3 regions of the Peribacillus sp. QJM3NY_7 genome follow, and region 2 is predicted to be linked to each of the others. Evidence: riboswitches for the same ligand, from Rfam matches in the RefSeq annotation. Region 2 holds a riboswitch; each other region holds the start of a gene.
The links. A riboswitch is a leader RNA that binds a small molecule or an ion and turns the genes downstream of it on or off. The one in region 2 is predicted to bind preQ1.

Region 1: linked by a shared signal. The riboswitch ahead of queF (preQ(1) synthase) and the one ahead of queC (7-cyano-7-deazaguanine synthase QueC) in region 2 are both predicted to bind preQ1.
Region 3: linked by a shared signal. The riboswitch ahead of AC0VX1_RS02410 (QueT transporter family protein) and the one ahead of queC (7-cyano-7-deazaguanine synthase QueC) in region 2 are both predicted to bind preQ1.

What each region holds. Positions count from the first base shown of each region.
Region 1 covers NZ_CM149663.1:560,112-566,699, reverse strand. Annotated here, with positions in the region: gene AC0VX1_RS02765 (ABC transporter ATP-binding protein) at 1-1,587, opposite strand, end outside; gene AC0VX1_RS02760 (nitroreductase family protein) at 2,034-2,594, shown strand; gene AC0VX1_RS02755 (aspartate kinase) at 3,189-4,535, opposite strand; gene queF (preQ(1) synthase) at 4,739-5,239, opposite strand; PreQ1 riboswitch class I at 5,344-5,389, opposite strand; gene AC0VX1_RS02745 (EamA family transporter) at 5,520-6,377, shown strand.
Region 2 covers NZ_CM149663.1:4,135,350-4,141,937, reverse strand. Annotated here, with positions in the region: gene AC0VX1_RS19850 (CapA family protein) at 1-810, opposite strand, end outside; gene pgsC (poly-gamma-glutamate biosynthesis protein PgsC) at 821-1,270, opposite strand; gene pgsB (poly-gamma-glutamate synthase PgsB) at 1,286-2,467, opposite strand; gene AC0VX1_RS19835 (hypothetical protein) at 3,261-3,476, opposite strand; PreQ1 riboswitch class I at 4,106-4,148, shown strand; gene queC (7-cyano-7-deazaguanine synthase QueC) at 4,204-4,869, shown strand; gene queD (6-carboxytetrahydropterin synthase QueD) at 4,869-5,339, shown strand; gene queE (7-carboxy-7-deazaguanine synthase QueE) at 5,332-6,060, shown strand; gene AC0VX1_RS19815 (DUF4260 domain-containing protein) at 6,105-6,452, opposite strand; gene AC0VX1_RS19810 (TetR/AcrR family transcriptional regulator) at 6,504-6,588, opposite strand, start outside.
Region 3 covers NZ_CM149663.1:491,793-498,380, forward strand. Annotated here, with positions in the region: gene AC0VX1_RS02400 (PAS domain S-box protein) at 1-773, opposite strand, end outside; gene AC0VX1_RS02405 (TVP38/TMEM64 family protein) at 890-1,546, opposite strand; gene AC0VX1_RS02410 (QueT transporter family protein) at 1,670-2,155, opposite strand; PreQ1 riboswitch class I at 2,162-2,206, opposite strand; gene AC0VX1_RS02415 (YbaK/EbsC family protein) at 2,379-2,900, shown strand; gene AC0VX1_RS02420 (CBS domain-containing protein) at 3,005-3,817, shown strand; gene AC0VX1_RS02425 (DUF3892 domain-containing protein) at 3,901-4,200, opposite strand; gene adhP (alcohol dehydrogenase AdhP) at 4,477-5,490, shown strand; gene AC0VX1_RS02435 (sigma-54-dependent transcriptional regulator) at 5,533-6,588, opposite strand, start outside.

The DNA.
Region 1 (6,588 bases), 2.0 Mb from region 2:
TGTACTGATTTTTTGTGTAATGATGAGCGTTGTGCATGTATAGTCCTTTAAAGCGGCAAGCAATTTACTTTCCGTCTTCAAATCCAGCGCACTTGTACTATCATCCAGAAGGAGAATCTTCGGTTTGCGCACCAATGCTCTTGCAATCGATAAGCGCTGTTTTTGCCCTCCAGACAGATTCACTCCTTTTTGCCCTAACTGGGTTTCATATTGCTTCGGAAGTTTCATTACGGTCTCATGGACCTGAGCATGCATGGCCGCAGCCATGATTTCCTCCATCGAGGCACCCTCTTTTCCCCAAGCGACATTATTTTTTATGGTCCCCGAAAAAAGCAGGGCCTCTTGCGGTACATAGCCAATCCTGTTCCGCAGCGAATTCAAGGGAATATCTTTCAGATCTTGGCCATCAATTTGAATGGAGCCGCTTTCAACTTCATATAATCTCGGAATCAGCTGAAACAGTGATGTCTTCCCTGATCCTGTCGCTCCTATGATGGCAAGCGATTCTCCTGGATCGATGGAGAAGGTCAGGTTTTTCAATATCGGGGTTTCGGTTCCAGGATAGCGGAAAGATACATCCAGAAACTTAATGCCTCCCCCATTGACGGCCCCACTCTTGCTTTCCGCCTTACCTTCATCAATATCTATCGGGGTTTCAAATATTTCCGTCACACGTTCCGCTGAAGCCTTTGCACGGGAAATGACCATGATCAGCCATGAAAAAACGGAAAGGGATGCCGCAATCCTCGTGGCATAGTTGACAATCGCCACAACTTCCCCTACCTGTATATCTCCCGTTGTTATAAATTCACTTCCAAGCCAGAGAATGATCAGAATCGCCACATTCATGACAAGCATCAGCACAGGCATCGTCGTTTCAATTAAACGAAGGGAAGACACAGTCTTTCTTTTCAACTCTTCATTCGCATCGTCAAATCGGCCGATTTCATGCTCCTTACGAAGAAAAGCCTTGATCAAGCGCATGCCTATCAGGTTTTCCCTCATGACTCCATTGACATTATCGAGTTTTTTCTGGACGAGCTTAAACAGCTTAGCCGCCCGTTTCATAACCCATCCCAAGAAGAAAACAAGAACCGGAATTGAAATGACCAATACGAGGGATAATTTCAAATCGACCGCAATAGCCATGATCGCTCCGCCGATTACGATCAACGGCGCCCTTGCCATGATACGCAAGCCCATAAAAACCGTATTTTGAAGTTGGGTCACATCATTCGTCATCCTTGTGATCAACGAGGAAGTCGGGATATTATTCAAGTTCGCAAAAGAAAACGCCTGTATTTTACCAAAAAGGCTTGTCCTGACATCATGTCCAAAGCTTTGACTTACATGTGATGCCGTAAATGAATTAACGATCCCGCCAAGAAATGAAAAAACGGAAAGTCCAACCATGACACTTCCCCATTTAATCACCACCGATAAATCTTTCTGCAAAATGCCATCATCAATGATTTTTGCTATAAATAGAGGTTGTAATAGCTCTACCCCGAGCTCGACAATCATTAAGGATAAAGCAAGAATGATCAAAAGCCAGTATGGCTTAAGAAATGAGGACAATTTTTTCATCTATGGCACCTTCGATTCTCCGTATGTAAATAGCATCTTTTCATCCTCTCATTATACATTTTTATACAGATTTTTTAAAAGATTTTAACTGTTTTAAAGCACTGGTAAATATCTTGATTTTTTTTGTAAATACCCTTGACAAATAACAGGAAATAAGCGAAAATTCTAATTGATAATGATTTTCAATTTCATTATCGATCTCTGAAATTTGATAAGCAATTACGATATTCTCTTATCGTACCCTTTTGATATTGTACATAGATACAATGTCGCCCCGGCTTCTCTGTGCCTAGTAAAATTATATGCTCATTAGCGAATGCAAGTCACTAGAATATTGCCCCCTCTTTATTCAAGTAATTTATTCACATTGGAAGCATATTAGGCAGCCGGGGATTATTTTTTTCAACTATTAAACTTACATATATGATTAAAGGAGCAGGATGATCATGAAACTAGAAGATATCATTAAAGAACGGCGCAGCATCAAACGATTTAAGGACATTCCTGTTCCTATTGATACCATCCAATCATTATTGGAAACTTCAACATGGGCACCGAACCATAAAATGACCCAGCCATGGCGCTTCGTCGTGGTGCATGGTGATAGCCGTTTAAAACTCGCAGAAGCAACACGTGCATTCATGGAAGGCAAAGAGAAGGACCCTGAAAAGAAAAAAGCAGCCGGACAGCGAGGATATAATAAACTCATAGGTGTACCGATGTTTGTCGCAGTGATCATGGAAGAGAATCCGAATCCCATGACACGTGAAGAAGATTATGCGGCTACAAGTGCCTTGATCCAGAATTTCAGCCTGCTTGCCTGGGAACAGGGAATCGGGATGATATGGGAAACATACGGCATGATACACAGCATGGAGTTTCGTGAAGCTTTGGGCGTGAAACCAGGCGAGAAGATTGTCGGCAGCCTTCACGTTGGCTATCCCGATATGATTCCTGCCCCTCGTCCAAGGAACGCGATCGATCAACTCCTGACCGTCATGGACTAACATAAAAGGAAGGCCTCCAATCTTCCAGTTGGAGGCTCAGACTGTAGACAAACTCGATGAAAACCGGGTTTTCTACAGTTTTTTTATGGCTTTTTTGAACGTCGATTTCCGCTCCAGGCACGCGCTTTTCCCGCAGGAGTCTCGTGCCTTACACTCCAATCACATATAGATATAACTTATTCCTACATTTTTTTGTATTATATAGAAGTATTTAACCAGGTAATAAGGATGCTTTTTAAACATGATTCTATTCAGCAAGATCAACTCGAAGTAATTACTTAAATCAATTGGTGCCAGTGAATCATTTAGCTCGTAAACTTGATGTGCCATTATTTGGTGCAAGATATGTATGAGGTTGAACGTCCCTTTTTATCCGTTTCAAGAGCGTCAACTCCGTTCTCCTCCAATTGCTTTAGCCACCTGAAAACAAACGCTCTGAACCCTACAGCGCGTCTGTTAGCTTGGAATGATTATCCCCACGGTCATTGCCACTACCATAAAGAACCAGATGAAAAAAATCCAGCGTATGTATAGTGATTAAAAGATCAATCACAAAAAACCCCCTTCTAAAAGGAGGTCCCTAAACGCTCATACTCAAAAGAACTCGTGATATAATGCCTGAATTGCCGTCTCTTCGTTGTGCCCTTTCACACCGAACATCATGCTTACCTCCGAAGAGCCTTGATTGATCATCTCAATATTCACCTTTGCTTCAGCCAAGGCTTTTGACGCTCTTGCCGTTGTACCGACATTATGGCGCATTCCTTCCCCTACAACCATGATCAAGGCAAGATCATGTTCCACATTCACTTCATCGGCATGAAGCTCTTTCTTGATTCGGGAAATGATTTTCTTTTCGGCATCCCCTTTCATCTGGTCCTGCCTTAGAATAAGCGTCACATCATCGATGCCTGATGGAATATGCTCATATGAAACTCCATAATCCTCGAGGATGTGCAGCAGTTTCCGGCCAAAACCAACTTCCCGGTTCATCAAATATTTGCTAATGTAAATACTGCAAAATCCTTTATCACTTGCAATCCCAATAACTGGCCCGTTCGTATTATCCCGTGTATTCACAATGCGGGTCCCTTGTGCCGCCGGATTGTTCGTATTCTGGATATGGACAGGTATTCCCGCCCGGAATGCAGGAATCAGCGCCTCATCATGAAATACCGAGAAACCTGCATAAGAAAGCTCACGCATCTCACGATAGGTTAGTTCCCGGATTCCCTTCGGATTGGAAACCACATTTGGATTCACCGCATAAACGGCATCCACGTCCGTAAAGTTCTCATACAAATCAGCTTTGACCCCATTAGCAAGAATCGAACCCGTAATATCGGAACCGCTTCTTGAGAAGGTTAACACATCACCATCTAACGTATATCCGAAGAATCCTGGGAATACAACGATTCCCGGCTCATCACGCAGAGCATATAACCGATCATAAGACTCTGGCAGCACCCTGGTGAATCCACCTTCATCCGTTACGATCAAGCCTGCCTTCTTCGGATTGATATACTGTGCCTCCACTCCAAGGCTTTGGAAATAACCTGCGACCAGCTTCGCATTATTATCCTCGCCACCTGCCTTCAAGGCATCCAGATAGCGCTTTGGGTTAGTTTGATCTGCATGCAGCAGCGCCATTAAATTTTCATGAATCCCTGTGATGACACTCTCGGATATATCCAACTCTTCCGCAATGCTCGCATAGCGGGATACAACATCTTCTATCAAATGCTCTCCGTTATCCCCGCGCAGCTGCTGTTCCGCAGCTTCAATCAATAAATCCGTCACCTTTATATCATCGGAATTGCGTTTACCTGGAGCGGAAACGACCACAATCTTCCTCTCTGGATCAGAAACAACAATTTCGAATACCTTCCTCAACTGATCACCTGACGCAAGTGAACTTCCACCAAACTTTGCAACTTTCATCTCGACATCCCCTATTTTCGTAAATATTCTGTCAAAATTAACACTCCCTATTATTACGCTTTTTCTCGAAACAATCAAGTGCAAATTCCATTATAGGAGGACATTTGTACTTTTAAAAAGGACAGAATGACAGGACCACTGATCGAAATTAGCTATAAACTAAAAAAAGACAACAGGCATATGCCCATTGTCCCTCCTATTCTTTAGCGATTATCCACGGTTTCCGGGTATAAGTCATGATTCATCAAGCGGTAATTCGCCATTTCCTCATACTTCGTACCTGGTTTCCCATAATTCGTGTAAGGGTCGATGGAAATTCCGCCCCTAGGTGTAAACTTGCCCCAGACTTCAATATATTTAGGGTCCATCAATTCGATTAAATCATTCATGATGATGTTCATGCAGTCTTCATGGAAATCACCATGATTGCGGAAGCTGAATAAGTAGAGTTTCAAAGACTTACTTTCCACCATTTTCACACTTGGAATATAGCTGATGTAAATGGTAGCAAAGTCCGGCTGGCCCGTGATTGGACATAAACTAGTGAATTCCGGGCAATTGAATTTGACGAAATAGTCCCGGTTCGGATGCTTGTTATCGAATGACTCAAGGATTTCAGGAGCATAGTCGAATGTATATTTTGTTCCTTGATTCCCAAGCAGTGTGATATCTTTTTTTAATTCTTCTTCTTTTCTTCCAGACATGAAAAGTCCTCCTAATCCCACATTTCAGGGAGATTCATAAAATGGGCCTCTATATAACAAAAACCATATCTCCTCAAAGATATGGTTGATTCGCAAAAAATATCAAAGCCATAGTTTTTTTAAGAGGGTGATGCTATGAACCTCTCCCGTTTATCGGGAAATATTTTAAAATTGTCATAGTAAATATAGAAAAAAATATCTAATCTGTCAATCATACATTTTAAATTTGGTTTGATTCCTAAGGGCATTCAGCTTAAAATGTAGAAGAAGTTTATCCTACATGAAGGAAGAGATTAAGTCAATGTGGATTTTTGCAGCACTCATCACGAGTTTATGTTTCGGAATCAATAACAGCATTTTTAAATGGAGCAGCGGAAAAGGGTATTCCAAGATACATATCCAATTTTTCTTTTATTTTTCAGCTTTTATTTTGTCCATTGTTTATGGAGTATTAATGGATGGTTTGCAGCTGAACTGGCTGTCCATCATGCTTGGTGCAGCAATTGGTGTACTGAACGCCAATGGTAACATCCAGATGGCAAGCGCCTTTGAAAAAGGTCCGGCAAGCTTGACATCTCCATTAATCGCAGCGAATGCCATATTCCCCATTCTCTGTGCAGCTTTAATTTTTCACGAACATATTTCTTCCTTGCAGTGGAGTGGAATCGCCTGCATGTTTATCGCTACATTAGTCATCCAATATACACCTAATGCAAAAGGTAATCATCAATATGTCCCATGGATGATGCACACATTACTCTCCATCTTATCTTTTGGTGTGCTCGGCATTCTTATGACGACATCAACACGTCTTCAATTAAACTCCCTTGATATCCTTGTATCAATGTATGGAGGCGGAATGCTTTATCTTCTTTCGGCTCTAGCCTTTAAAAAAGAAAAAATCAAGCTAAAGGAAGTCAAAATCGGTTCCTTAGTAGGCTTTTTAAGCATGATAGGCTATGGATGTTATTTCTTTGCGTTGAACACTGGCATAGCAAGCATCATTTTCCCAGTCGTCAGCCTGAACTGTTTGGTTGTCGTATTCGCTGGATGTTATATATTCAAGGAAAAACTAAAAAACTATCAAATTGCTGGTGTCCTTGCAGCATTAATCGGTATTATTTTAACTAAAATATGAATATAGTTCGTTTTAAAAAAACAACCTGGCTGTCATGTATACAAGCCAGGTCGTTTTTTAAAAAACCTGAAAATGGGGCATGTCAAAAAAAAGTGTTGACACTTCACATAAAATATCAGATAATTTTGAATATTAACTCTCACGATTTTAGCTTTTGAAATGTTTGATTATCCTTCTGCTACGGGTATAAAAGAAATAGGTACAACCACCT
Region 2 (6,588 bases):
GATGATAGCTTTAGCCAAGTCTTTTTGTCGATCGGTTGTTGATGTTGAATACTCTTGTCCCCAGTGCATATTCACCACAACCAAGTCTGCGTTGCCTTGCTTGGCATCCCTTGCTTTGCCGATCATTTCAAATAATAAATCGGGATTGGAGTTCAATAGTCCGGCTTTATCACTTTTTGATACGGCATCCTTACCGTAAACATCTGTGAAGCCAAGTGTTGCGACACGAACGCCATTAACATCCGCATAGTCGATGCTGTTTTTTGCTTCCGCAGTGTTCGATCCAACACCGACATAGTGCATATCCGCACTTTTGAATTCATCAATCGTGTCAAGGAGTCCTTGTTCTTCATAGTCCATCATATGGTTATTTGCCAATGACACCACAGAGAAGCCGGCATCTTTAACGGCTTCCACACCGCTAGTATTGGAGTTTAACCGGATGGGCGTATCGGCTCCCTTGTAGTTAGATACTTCTTCTTTTAAAGCGGTATGTTCATAATTCCCACTGACATAATCCGAATTGGCAAAATAGGGCTTCATATACCGGAAGAGGTATTCATACCCGTGCTTTTCCGTCACTTCTTCAACATAACGTCCCATCATCACATCACCGACCATTGTCATCGTCAATGGTTGATCGGATTTTGTTGCGACTGTTTTCACTTCCTCAGCCCGTCCCATCCAAGTGGTAATGACTAAAGCGATTAGTAATATAGGTAGTATGATTCCAGTGTATTTAAGATTCTTTTTCTTCGTGCGTTTAATAAAGATAAGTGTTTTTTCTTTTGCATTTAAAGTCCGTTTCATTTTTTGCACCTCAGAATAGGTAATACACGTTCATTAAACCGAATGTTATGCCGGATAATAAAAGCGTGCTGCCAAGTGTCAATGGCATTCCTTGTCTTTGTATGGTATTCGCTATCAATCCAGGTACGATTATACCGATTCCCCGAAACTCGAATATTTCAAAGGGCATGACGGGGTAGACTAAGTCCAATAGGAGTTTCAAGCAAATCCCGGTCACCATCATGGCGGCGAATTTTCTTCTTCCATATAAAATCACCCATCTTGAAAGGCCGTGGGTGACGATTAAATAAGTTACGACACTAATGATCAAAATGGTCAGCATGATTTCCCATTGATCAAATACTAATGCCAAATAACCTGGCACGATAAGTCCTGCGGGTACGACACCCGTCTTTTCTGAAAATATAAGGCTAAGCGTTACTCCCAGTACTAGGGCTACATATAAATCCGATCCAAACATTAAGGTTCCTCCTACTTAACTTGCTTTTTGCTTTGTTTTAGATTTCATGAATGCTTCAATTAATGGTTCCGCTGCACCGTGAATATTCCCGACACCGTAGACGATGCGATTTTTCATCAATGGGCGGAGACGGGCCACGATTTCTTCAGTTGACCAGTTTTCTAAATCCCAATATTCTTTAGTATCCAATTTACCTTGCTCGAATACCTTCGTGATTGGTGATGTAGTTTCACCAATGGCAATGACGATTTCGGATTTTATGTACGGCAATACATCTCTAGCAAACTGCTCGGTACGGTCCACACGGTCTGCACGGCAGTTCATGATGACGATAGGAGGTTCTGTGCTGTATCCGAACGTATTGACACGTTCCCATATGTTCAGCGTCGATGCCGCGTCGTTTGCAGCAAAGCCATTGACAAAGAAAGTTGGCTGGATGCGATCTCCGAATTTGGTGATCCGCATGGCCCCTGGATCTGGATGTGCATTCAGCATGCCGCGGAAAGCCGTTTTTTCATCAATTCCCAAAGCTTCCGCAACGGCCAAGGCCAGTGATGCGTTATCCGGAAATACCATATAGTCGAATTCGCGTAAGAAATCCTCGGAAATCCTTGAATTATCTGCAACGATCACTTTTGTGTTGCGTTCTTTGGCGATTTGTTTGAAAAAGTCCAAATATTCACTTTCAATGGTTATTAAGTGACCATTATGGGGAATGGTAGCAGTGAAGGCTTCAGCAACCTCATCCATAGTCGGTCCCATGACATCCATATGGTCTTCCAATACATTCACGATGACCCCGATGTTTGCCTGGATCATTTTGTTTTGGAAGATTAGTTGATAGTCAGGCTGTACGGCCATGCACTCACAAACCAGTGCTTCCGTGCCTAAGTCGGCAACTTCTTTAACTACACGCCGTTGTTCTCCTATGTTGGGTCCTTCCGGGCGGCGTACAATCGGTTTTTCCTTGTCGGTAAACCAATAGATCATTCTTGCTGAAGTTCCGGTTGTTTTACCTACTGTTTTGTATTTTGCTTCCTGGATCACACCTGTAATTAGACGCGTTACAGTCGATTTCCCTCGAATCCCATTCACATTAACACGTACCGGGATGGAGTCGAGACGCTTCTGATGGCGTTTTTGTTCAAAAATGCCATAGCCAAGCAAAAAGATCGCACAAATAAATATTGGTGCCATTTTTTTTTAACCTCTCTTTTTTTCAAATATTTGAATTACTGAATACACACTACATGATTTTAAACTTAATAGGCAAGAGCCAATTATTCTATCGTAATATAGTTATCAACAGCTTTTTCAAATATATGTATATTAGTGTGTAATAGTATCTAATGAGATGAATTATTTTATGAGTACAAAGATATGGCTGGAAATCGAGGGAATCGAGGTTTCATTTACACTAAATTATGGAAAGTTTAATAAAGCCCCATTTCAGTCAGAATCAACATGGTTTTATGAGCATTTGAACCTAATTCATAATGGCTATATTTGAATAATATTTTTTAAAATAAGTGAGGTTTATTACAGTTTGTTAATTGTTTATACCCATTGTTTGACATAAAGGTTACAATTTTTATGGATTTGTCATTCAATGTGAAATTTTGCATCTAACGACTCAATTAGTTGAACTCTTTTGAATATGGACAAAGATGAGTAAAAGAACACATCTCTTTTTTGTGATCTTTTCCGGTTTTTCCTTGGTAAATACCCATGGGTCTATAATTGACCTTTTACCTAAAAAATGAAATGAACTAAAGTTAACCCATTTCTTTTAAAAAATACCTAGTTTCTTCTATAGATATAGTGTTTATATAAGAATGAAAAATAAAAAAAGCCCAGAAGCATATCTGGGCTTTTGGCTTATATATTGTAAATGAATGGAATGGTCACGGATCTCCGTTATCATGGATAGATTTACCTTTTATGGGTCTTGAGTTACAGCATGGGTAGCTGATAATGGAAGGAATCCAGGTTAACTTGATTTCTTTCTCTCAGAAATCTCAAGGGTGGAGTCCTTTTTACCGCCATCAATCACATAAAATCTAGGAGCTAATCTCCTTTTTTTACGTTGATTGTCAGGATTCATCTTCATATAATTTTCGTATTCTTTGCGAAAGAATTCTTTGGTTTCCCGTTGCAATGCTTTTCTTTCGTTAAAATCTGCGATGAATTTGAAAAAACGTTTCATATGAATTCCTCCTTATGGGGTGAAAAGGTCTTAGTTTAATAGTAACATATCGTTGGTGAAGTTTAACCTTTTTTTGCAATTTTGGAGTGGAAATTATGTTTTTGTGTGAATAAAGTTGTGAATGGTTTGATTCGAGAAAAAGCATGTAATGGGTCCTTGCTGAGTAAGTGACCGTGCATGGTATTGAAAGGGAATGTCGGGATTTGCAGAAAGCGGGTATTGGAAGCAATGATTATTTGAGTTAAAATATTCCTTATATTCATTATACACTAAATATTCTGAAAACAAAGGAAAATATTCACTTCCAGCCGCTTTTGATAGATTTGCTTTTTTATGGTTCATTATTGTGTATAGTTATATATTCCCCGAATTTATGAAAATGAAACTTCCCTTATGTGGGAGGGAAAAAAGCAATTTCCCGTATACGGGCTTTAATGCTTTTCAAATTATTGGACCCCTTATCGATATTTTATTCACTTTTTTTTATCGGATTTTTAATGTGATTTTTAAGTAATGAAAAGTTAACCAAATTTGCCATCAGGTCTAATGTTCACTTTATATAAACATCTTGATTTCTTATCATTTTCAAGTTACTATTGACTTGGAAAAATATAATATTCCGCGTTAAGGCGGAAGAGGTTCTAGCTACCCTCTCAAAAAAACTAAGGAGAAACAGTGCTCTATTCTTAGGGTGCTGTTTTTTTCCGTAAAAAGGAGTTTTATAGAAATGAAGAAGAAAGAAAAGGCAGTGGTTGTGTTTAGCGGAGGACAGGACAGTACGACGTGCCTGTTTTGGGCATTGGAGAGATTTGAGGAAGTGGAAGCGGTGACGTTCGATTATAATCAGCGGCATAGCTTGGAAATCGAATGCGCTCAAAACATTGCCAAGGAATTGGGCGTGAACCATCATATCCTTGACATGTCGCTGCTGAACCAATTGGCACCGAATGCATTGACGAGAAGTGATATCGCAGTGGCGGACGGAGAAGAAGGGGAGCTGCCGTCGACGTTCGTGCCAGGGAGGAATTTGCTGTTCCTTTCGTTTGCCGGAGTGCTGGCGAGTCAGATTGGCGCTAAACATATTGTCACAGGAGTCTGTGAAACGGATTTCAGCGGATATCCTGACTGCCGCGATGTATTCATTAAATCGTTGAATGTGACCTTGAACTTATCGATGGACCAGTCATTCGTGATTGATACGCCGCTAATGTGGCTTAATAAAGAGGAAACATGGGAGCTTGCTGACCAGCTTGGCGCGTTCGACTTTGTCCGCGAAAAGACCCTGACTTGCTATAACGGAATCATCTCCGATGGCTGTGGAGATTGTCCGGCATGCAATCTGCGGAAAAAAGGACTGGATGACTATGTAAGCAGACGGAAGGTGCTTTCATGATGTACGGTTTTAAGATAGTGGATAAACTCCAAAAAATAGATGAAGATATTCAGCGCAGCCAATTGAAGTATACAAACAAGAGGGTTCTCGTGAGTAAGGAATTCACCTTTGACGCGGCGCACCACCTGCATGACTATGAAGGGAAATGCAAGAACCTGCATGGCCACACGTATAAAGTCATTTTCGGATTGAGCGGGTATACGGATTCACGCGGGTTGATGATAGATTTTGGGGACATCAAGAATATCTGGAAAAATGAAATCGAAATCCACCTGGATCATCGTTATTTGAATGAAACCCTGCCGCTCATGAATACAACAGCTGAAAATATGGTAGTCTGGATTTATGAAAAAATGGCCGAAGCCCTCTCATTAAAAGAATATGAGGGTGCAAGAGTCGAATTTGTTCGACTTTACGAAACGCCGACAAGCTATGCCGAAGCCAGACGGGAGTGGATGGAAAGTGAGTAAACTTCCGGTTATGGAAATCTTCGGGCCGACCATCCAAGGAGAGGGAATGGTCATTGGTCAAAAAACCATGTTCGTTCGGACGGCTGGCTGCGATTATTCATGTTCCTGGTGTGATTCCGCTTTTACTTGGGATGGCACAGGTAAGGAAGATACCGTTCAGATGACTGCCGATGAAATATGGGATGAGCTGAAGCGAATTGGGGGTTCCGGTTTTTCCTTCGTGACGATATCTGGGGGAAACCCGGCCCTGCTGAAAAACCTAAACGGCTTGATAGCGATCTTACATGAAAATAAAATGAAAATAGGGGTCGAAACACAAGGGAGCCGATGGCAGGATTGGTTTCTCGATATTGATGAACTGACTATCTCACCTAAGCCGCCGAGCTCTGGAATGGACACGGACTTTACCGTGCTTGACCAAATCATCTCGAATCTTGCCAATCGAAACCCAGAAAACCATGTTTCATTGAAGATCGTCGTCTTTAACGAGGAAGATTATCAATATGCCAAACATGTACATGGGCGTTACCCGGATATTCCTTTTTATCTGCAGGTCGGCAATGACGACAGCAGGACGGCGGATGATCGTCAATTGATCAGCGGCCTATTGAAGAAGTACGAAGAGTTAATTGATAAAGTGATAGCGGATGATGAATTGAATGATGTGAAAGTCCTGCCCCAGCTGCATACCTATATATGGGGTAACAAGCGGGGTGTGTAAAGTAAAGGCAGTGTGATGTTTAATCACACTGCCTTTTATGCTTATTACAGCCTTTGCATGTGTGTAGCTTTGAAGAGTGATGTGTATTTAAGGCCATATCCAAATAAGCGATCCATTCCTATATGTGCGGTCCAAATTAAACCAATCATCACCCATGCATCCGACTTTAGGAATATGGCTAACAAAATCATGAGGATGGACACGATATAAGTATGGAATGCGTTATAAACATTTGCTCCAATCTGTTCATTGATCAGATAGGCCAGCATGGAAACATCAGGGGACAAAATCAACAAAAGGAAAATCCACCAGCTGAATTCATATAACGAATAGATGTAAATCACCGCTAAAAGGACCATAAGTCCTTCAATATGAAGGAATTTCTTCACCATTTCATAACCTCCAAAGTTTAATTGACCATAGGTCAATAATTCCCGAAAAAATTATATGATGTTCTTGGTGATATTTTTTACATGAAAATAGGCTAAACCTTTTACATCTTGATAAGATAGTTCAGAATTAATGTAA
Region 3 (6,588 bases), 1.9 Mb from region 2:
GCGTCTTCTGCTGAAAAATTCAAATTAATGAATGAGGCGCCATGTATTTCTTCCTGTTGAAAGCCTGTTACCGTTTCAAACCTTGGATTCACGGTCGTGATCATTCCATTTAAATCAAGCATCAGCATCGGATAAGGGTTGTGCTCAAACAATGATTTATAGCGTTGTTCGCTATCGAATAATTGATTCTCCGCGACAACTCTTTCAGATATATCCCTGCCAATGACGACTAAGCCCTTACGTGAACCATCTTCATTGAACAGGGGAACTTTAATCGTATCAAAGGTCTTGTGATTGCCATCGGGAAGAGGGATGATTTCCTCGCACCTAGTAATTTCCCCCTTTACCCACGTTTCTTCATCGGAAACTTCACAGTAGATCAGCGATTCTTTATAAAATTCGGAGTATTCCGCGAGCTCACTGTCTCTTTTTCCCTTATAATCTACATGCTCCAATTGAAATAATTGCAGCCCGAAGGTATTGGATTCAAGCCATCGGCCATCCCCATCCTTGAAATTGACGAAATCCACCATTGAATTGATGAGTGTGCGCCGACGTTGTTCCGCCTCTTTTAATCGTTTGAATTCTTCCTTTTTAGCTAAATAAAGATATAGAATTAAGCCTATTGATAAAAGGAAAACAATGCCTTCCGCCCTTTGGAGTTGAATGAAGACCTCTTTATTATGGATATTTGTAGTTAAAAAATAGTCGAATACGACTAATGTAAGAATCCCGGATAGGATATATATTGCTAAGATGGAGCGTTTGGACATGGAGATTCTCCCTGATTTTAAGACATTTCAAAGGTAAAATTACATACACATTTTAACAAACTATCGGAAAAAAATATATGCAGAATCTCTAAATAAAAAAACAGGGGCCAATGTGGTCACCTGTTTTTTCTGAAGAAAGTTAGTTTCTTCTTCTTTTTTGCACGCTTATAGATCATGAAGAATAGTAAGAAAAGGAGGGCAAGAGCAGCTAGCGTATATTGGTTCATTTCAACAGATAGCAGTCCATAGGGAATCAGTGCTAGGAAGAAAAAGTATATAAGGTTGCCAAGTGCCGTTGCCAATAAAAAGTCTTTGAAAGTGACGGTGCTGACTCCGGCTGCCAAGTTAATTAAGCTTGTTGGGATAAGCGGGAAAATCCTGCCTGTAAACACGTACATGAAGCCATGCTCCACTACAGACTCTTGCCACTTTTCACCAATCTTCTTTAAAAGAAGCTCCTGAAGCCAGTTTCTTGCTGCATAAAAAATGAATCCTGAGGCAACAACACTTGTAAACCAACTCCATAGATAGCCATATATGAATCCGAATATCGTGACATTGATGGTTAGGAGCAAAATTAAGGGGATGATTGTAAAAGAATTTTGTACAAACATCAATACGAATGTCACAATAAATGTAAGCAAAAGATTTTCCTTCAATATGCCAATAACAGAATCCAAATCACTTTTCCAAACCAAAGTGAACAGTTCTGCATTAGAGTATATAAAAATTGCGATTACAAGTAGACCGATTATGGTCAGGACTTTTTTCAAAGGGCCACCACCATTCTTACTAATAGTTTATCATTTTCAAGTTCGATGGTGAAAAAAAAGAGCTGCCGCATCATGCAGACAGCTCTTTTCCATTATAGTGGCTTAACGGCGCGAAGATTCCTTTTAAAGCCACTTTTCAAACTGAATTCTTTTGTTCATTCCATAAATGATTGGCGCTCCAATCAAAAGGACAACGAACTCACCGACAGCTGTAGTCATCCAGGTTAGCCAGAATGGCAAGCCAAAGGCAAGGTTCAGTTCAATTGCAATTAAAAACATTGTGAACGTGAAAAAGATAATCGTAGCGACCATACGTCCTTTAATGCCTTTTATGAAACGAGAAACATAAATGACAAGCAATAAGGCGAGCAGGGATTGGCCCACCCCAAAAATCAAATCATATGGCACCATCGGCGAAAAGAGCAGATTCGATATGAAGACTCCTCCAACGATACCGTAGATATACTTTTTATTGAATACAATCAGATGATTCAACATTTCCGGTACACGGAATTGGAACATCTCAAAAGCTATTGGTTTAAACACCAATGAGACCGCCACATACAAGGCAGCCAATAACCCGTTTATCACGAGTGTACGAACATTCATTTTACTCTCTCCCTAGTTTTTTATCGTGGGATGGTTACGAACCACGTGCAGGCGTTTACCCGATGATTAATAGTAGCCCATGTAAACTTGTTTCGTCAATTTGTAAAGAATGGTTTTAATTTATAGGTTTCCAATCAGATGAAGCAGCACAATTGGATTTTGAATTATTGCAATGAAGGATGATATTATTTCAATATGTACATAAAAAGGAGTGAATATTAATATGTCGATCGAAAGTGTCAAAAGCCATTTTAAACAATGGAATCGGGAAGGTGACGTAAAGGAGTTCGAAACATCTAGTGCCACGGTGATTGAGGCAGCGGAAACCATCGGTGTTATCCCAGCGCGGATTGCCAAGACCCTTTCCTTTAAAGGGGAAGGTGAACACGCGATTTTGGTCGTTGCCGCAGGGGACGCGAAAGTGGATAATAAGAAATTTCGTCAGACGTTCGGTTTCAAGGCACGAATGCTTTCACCTGATGAAGTGCTTGCACAGACCGGCCATGCAATCGGAGGCGTTTGCCCGTTTGGCCTGGCAAACGATTTAGCTGTTTTTCTTGATGTATCGATGAAGCGCTTCGAGTCATTGTTTCCGGCTTGCGGCAGTTCAAACTCTGCAATAGAACTTACACTCGCTGAATTATTTGAATATTCAGGTGCCAAGGATTGGGTGGATGTTTGTAAGGGGTGGGAAGAAAAGGGGAATGTGGAAACGGCGGCAGGAAATGCAGTTGATGGCATTTGATGAATGGGATGGAGTCCACTAAAGTGAACTTTATTTGGGGCCGCATTCATTTCTTTATTAAAGCGGAAAACGGGCAGAAAGTGTTCCAGATCGGAGGTTGAAAGATGTTAAATGGAAGCGAAAGAAAAAGCAATAGCAGCTATCTGAGTCTTAAAACTCTTTATGAAGAAAATATAACGGTTAAGAGCATTGCCCAGGAACTTGAGTTTTGCCATAAAAACGATCTGGCGCTGGATATCCAGAAAGCAATGAAAAAAAAGAATTTTGATATATTGGCAGTCCAAGATCAAGGGGAAATCATCGGATATATAGAAAGGCAAGAACTAGGTGAGGGAAGTATTTCTGAATATATGAGAAACTTCTCACCAAGGGAAATGGTTTCGAATTCAACCCCTTTGATCCAGCTTCTCCATATTTTTAAGAATAAGACAAGGGTGTTCGTATTAGAGAATAATTCAATTAAAATGTTGATTACCCATGCCGACCTCCAAAAGCCTCCGATCAGGATGCTGATATTTGGATATATTACCTTATTGGAAATGAGGATGAGCGATATCATCCTGGATAGATTCGGCGATGTCAGCTGGTATCCAATGATCAGCGAAGACCGTTTAGAAAAGGCAACCGAATTATATAAAAGGAGAATCGATAAAAATGAGGATATCAATATAATAGAGTGCCTGCAAATCAGTGATAAATTCGATATTATACATAAAGATAAAGAATTGAGGCACTTCTTCCAAATCCCTTCGAAAAGTAAAGGGAAGAAGGATGCGAATGCCATCCGAAAATTACGGGATAAGATTTCCCATGCTAATGAACTGGGTCTGGACATGTCATGGATGGAAATCATCGAGGTTGTCGAGTCCTGCGGCCGACTGCTCGAAATCTCTGAATCCTATCCTTATGAAAAATAAGATCCGGCTAATCATGCTGGTTCTTTTTTTTGCGCATCCAGATAGAAAAAAACTGCCCGTATCAGGCAGTCTCCCCGAAAAATTCAAAACTCCGGCAGTTGATCCAGGTTATTTTCTTTTATCCCATCGGGCTCACTCCGTAATATGTCACGTCCATATTTATGAAAGACGTCAACGTTGGCCAGGTTGCCAGCTTTGGCTTCCGCAAGGGCTGAGGGGTAGTCGAGTTCGCGGCCGGAGTTCGTCTTGATGGCGATAATATTGTCCTCTTCATTTTTCCTTACGGCGATGATTTCTTCTTTTCCTGCTGCTGAATCACTTTGGTTTGCTTGCGGTGTTCCCTGCTGTTTATATGACTCATAGGCTTCTTCAAATTGGTCCATGGTTTAGGCACCTCCTATTTATAGGGTGAACCATTTTTCTTGCAATATACAAACCGGATTTCGTCCAACTTGAGCCGTTAATTCGTCCAAATGGGCCGATCTTTCGGCACTTTTTTTTGTGAATGCTGTCGTCTTGGCCTTTTTGCAGTGGCATGGCACTTGCATCTTGTATAAGTAGTAGCAAGAAATAATATCCACTAGATTAAGGGAGGAATAGTAATCATGAATGTAAAACAAGGGGCAAGCACTGTAAATGCAAAACAACAGGTCAAGACAATGAAAGCGGCGGTCGTCAATGAATTTAACCAAAAACTTGAGATTAAGGAAGTACCGATTCCGGAATTGGAATATGGTGAGATATTAGTGAAAATTAAAGCCTGTGGCGTGTGTCATACCGATTTACATGCTGCACATGGTGATTGGCCAGTAAAACCCAAGCTTCCGCTTATCCCGGGACATGAGGGTGTGGGCATTATAGAAAAGGTGGCGGAAGGCGTAACTTCCTTGAAAGTGGGTGACCGTGTTGGGATCCCTTGGCTTTATTCGGCCTGCGGCGATTGTGAATATTGTCTGACCGGCAGGGAAACGCTTTGCCTGGATCAATTGAATGCAGGCTATTCCGTGGACGGCGGGTATGCGGAGTATTGTAAAGCACCAGCCAAGTATGTGGTGAAGGTTCCTGAAGGGCTTGACTTTGCGGAGGTATCACCGATTTTCTGTGCAGGTGTAACGACTTATAAGGCGCTTAAGGTATCAGAAGCAAAACCTGGCGATTGGGTAGCGATTTATGGAATTGGCGGATTGGGACATGTTGCCCTGCAATACGCAAAAGCGATGGGCTTTAATGTCATTGCTGTCGATATTCAAGATGATAAGCTTGATCTGGCAACGGAACTTGGGGCGGATTACACGGTTAATGGGCTTAAGACCGATCCTGTACAGGCCATTAAGGATAAGGTTGGCGGCGTGCAGGCATCCATTTCTGTGGCGGTTACGAAAAAAGCATTCGAACAGGCTTACAGTTCAGTCAAGAGAGGCGGCACACTTGTCGTAGTCGGATTGCCGAATGATGAACTTCCAATCCCGATTTTTGATACAGTGTTAAATGGGGTGACTGTAAAAGGGTCCATCGTCGGGACGAGAAAAGATTTACAGGAAGCTGTTCAATTTGCGGCTGAGGGTAAAGTCAGAACGAATATTGAAACAAGAAAGCTTGATGAAATCAATGACGTGTTTTCAATGATGGAAAACGGAGAAATCAACGGCCGCATCGTATTGACGCTAGAATAGGAACAGAGGAGGAAGCCCTGGAACGGGGCATCCTCCTTTTTATTATGTCTGGCTCTTCTCATTTAATATATAGCGCAATTTCCTTATGGATATTTGCAAGCGTTTGGCAGCTTCATTCCGGTTGCCGTAGGTTTTTTGCAGTGCCTGCATGACGAGCTCCTTTCCAATTGTTGATTGAAGCTGTTTGATTTCCGTAAGGATTTCTTCAAGCATCAGTTCATCCTTCTCATTAAAATCAGCCACCAGCCTTTTTCGCCACTCTTCAAGAAGGTTTTCTGTTGACTGTATCTCTGGTGACACATTTTTGTCAGGTGTGATCTGGCTGTTGGATAGTGAGATATCATTGGCTGTTATTACTGACTTATTGTCTGCAAGAGTTAGCGTGCGCAAGACCACATTAGATAGTTCGCGTATGTTGCCTGGCCAGTTGTATTGCTGTAATTTTTCAATGGCTTCATTGGAAAATGAGATATCTCCATGACCATTTCTCTCAACCAAGTGTCGGACAAGCAACGGAATATCCTCTTTTCGGCTCCTTAATGGCGGGATATCCAGAGTCACGACGTTCAGTCGGTAAAATAGGTCTTCCCGAAATTTATTCTTGTCCACTGCCTTTTGCAGGTTTTCATTGGAGGCCGCCACTAACCGGGCGTTCGTCCGTAATGTCACGCTGCTGCCAACCCGCATGAATTCCCGCGTTTCCAAAACCCGAAGCAATTTGACTTGAATGGCCGGACTTGCATCCGCAATTTCATCAAGGAAAAGCGTCCCGTTCCCAGCAATTTCGAAAAAACCCTTTCGCAGCTGGGTCGCTCCGGTGAAAGCGCCCTTTTCATGACCGAATAATTCGCTTTCAAGCAGGGATTCAGAGATCGCTCCGCAATTGATGCCGATAAAAGGTTCATGGTTTCGTGGGCTGGCTATGTGGATGAAGCGTGAAAGCACTTCTTTCCCGCTTCCGGTTTCTCCTTCGATTAATACATTGACGGATTTTTGGGCAACCTTGAAGGCCGTTTCAATCAAATTCTTCATTAAAGGACTTTCACCGACAATGAGTCCTGAATCCTCGGCAAGCTTATGGATGAAATGCTGGTTCAA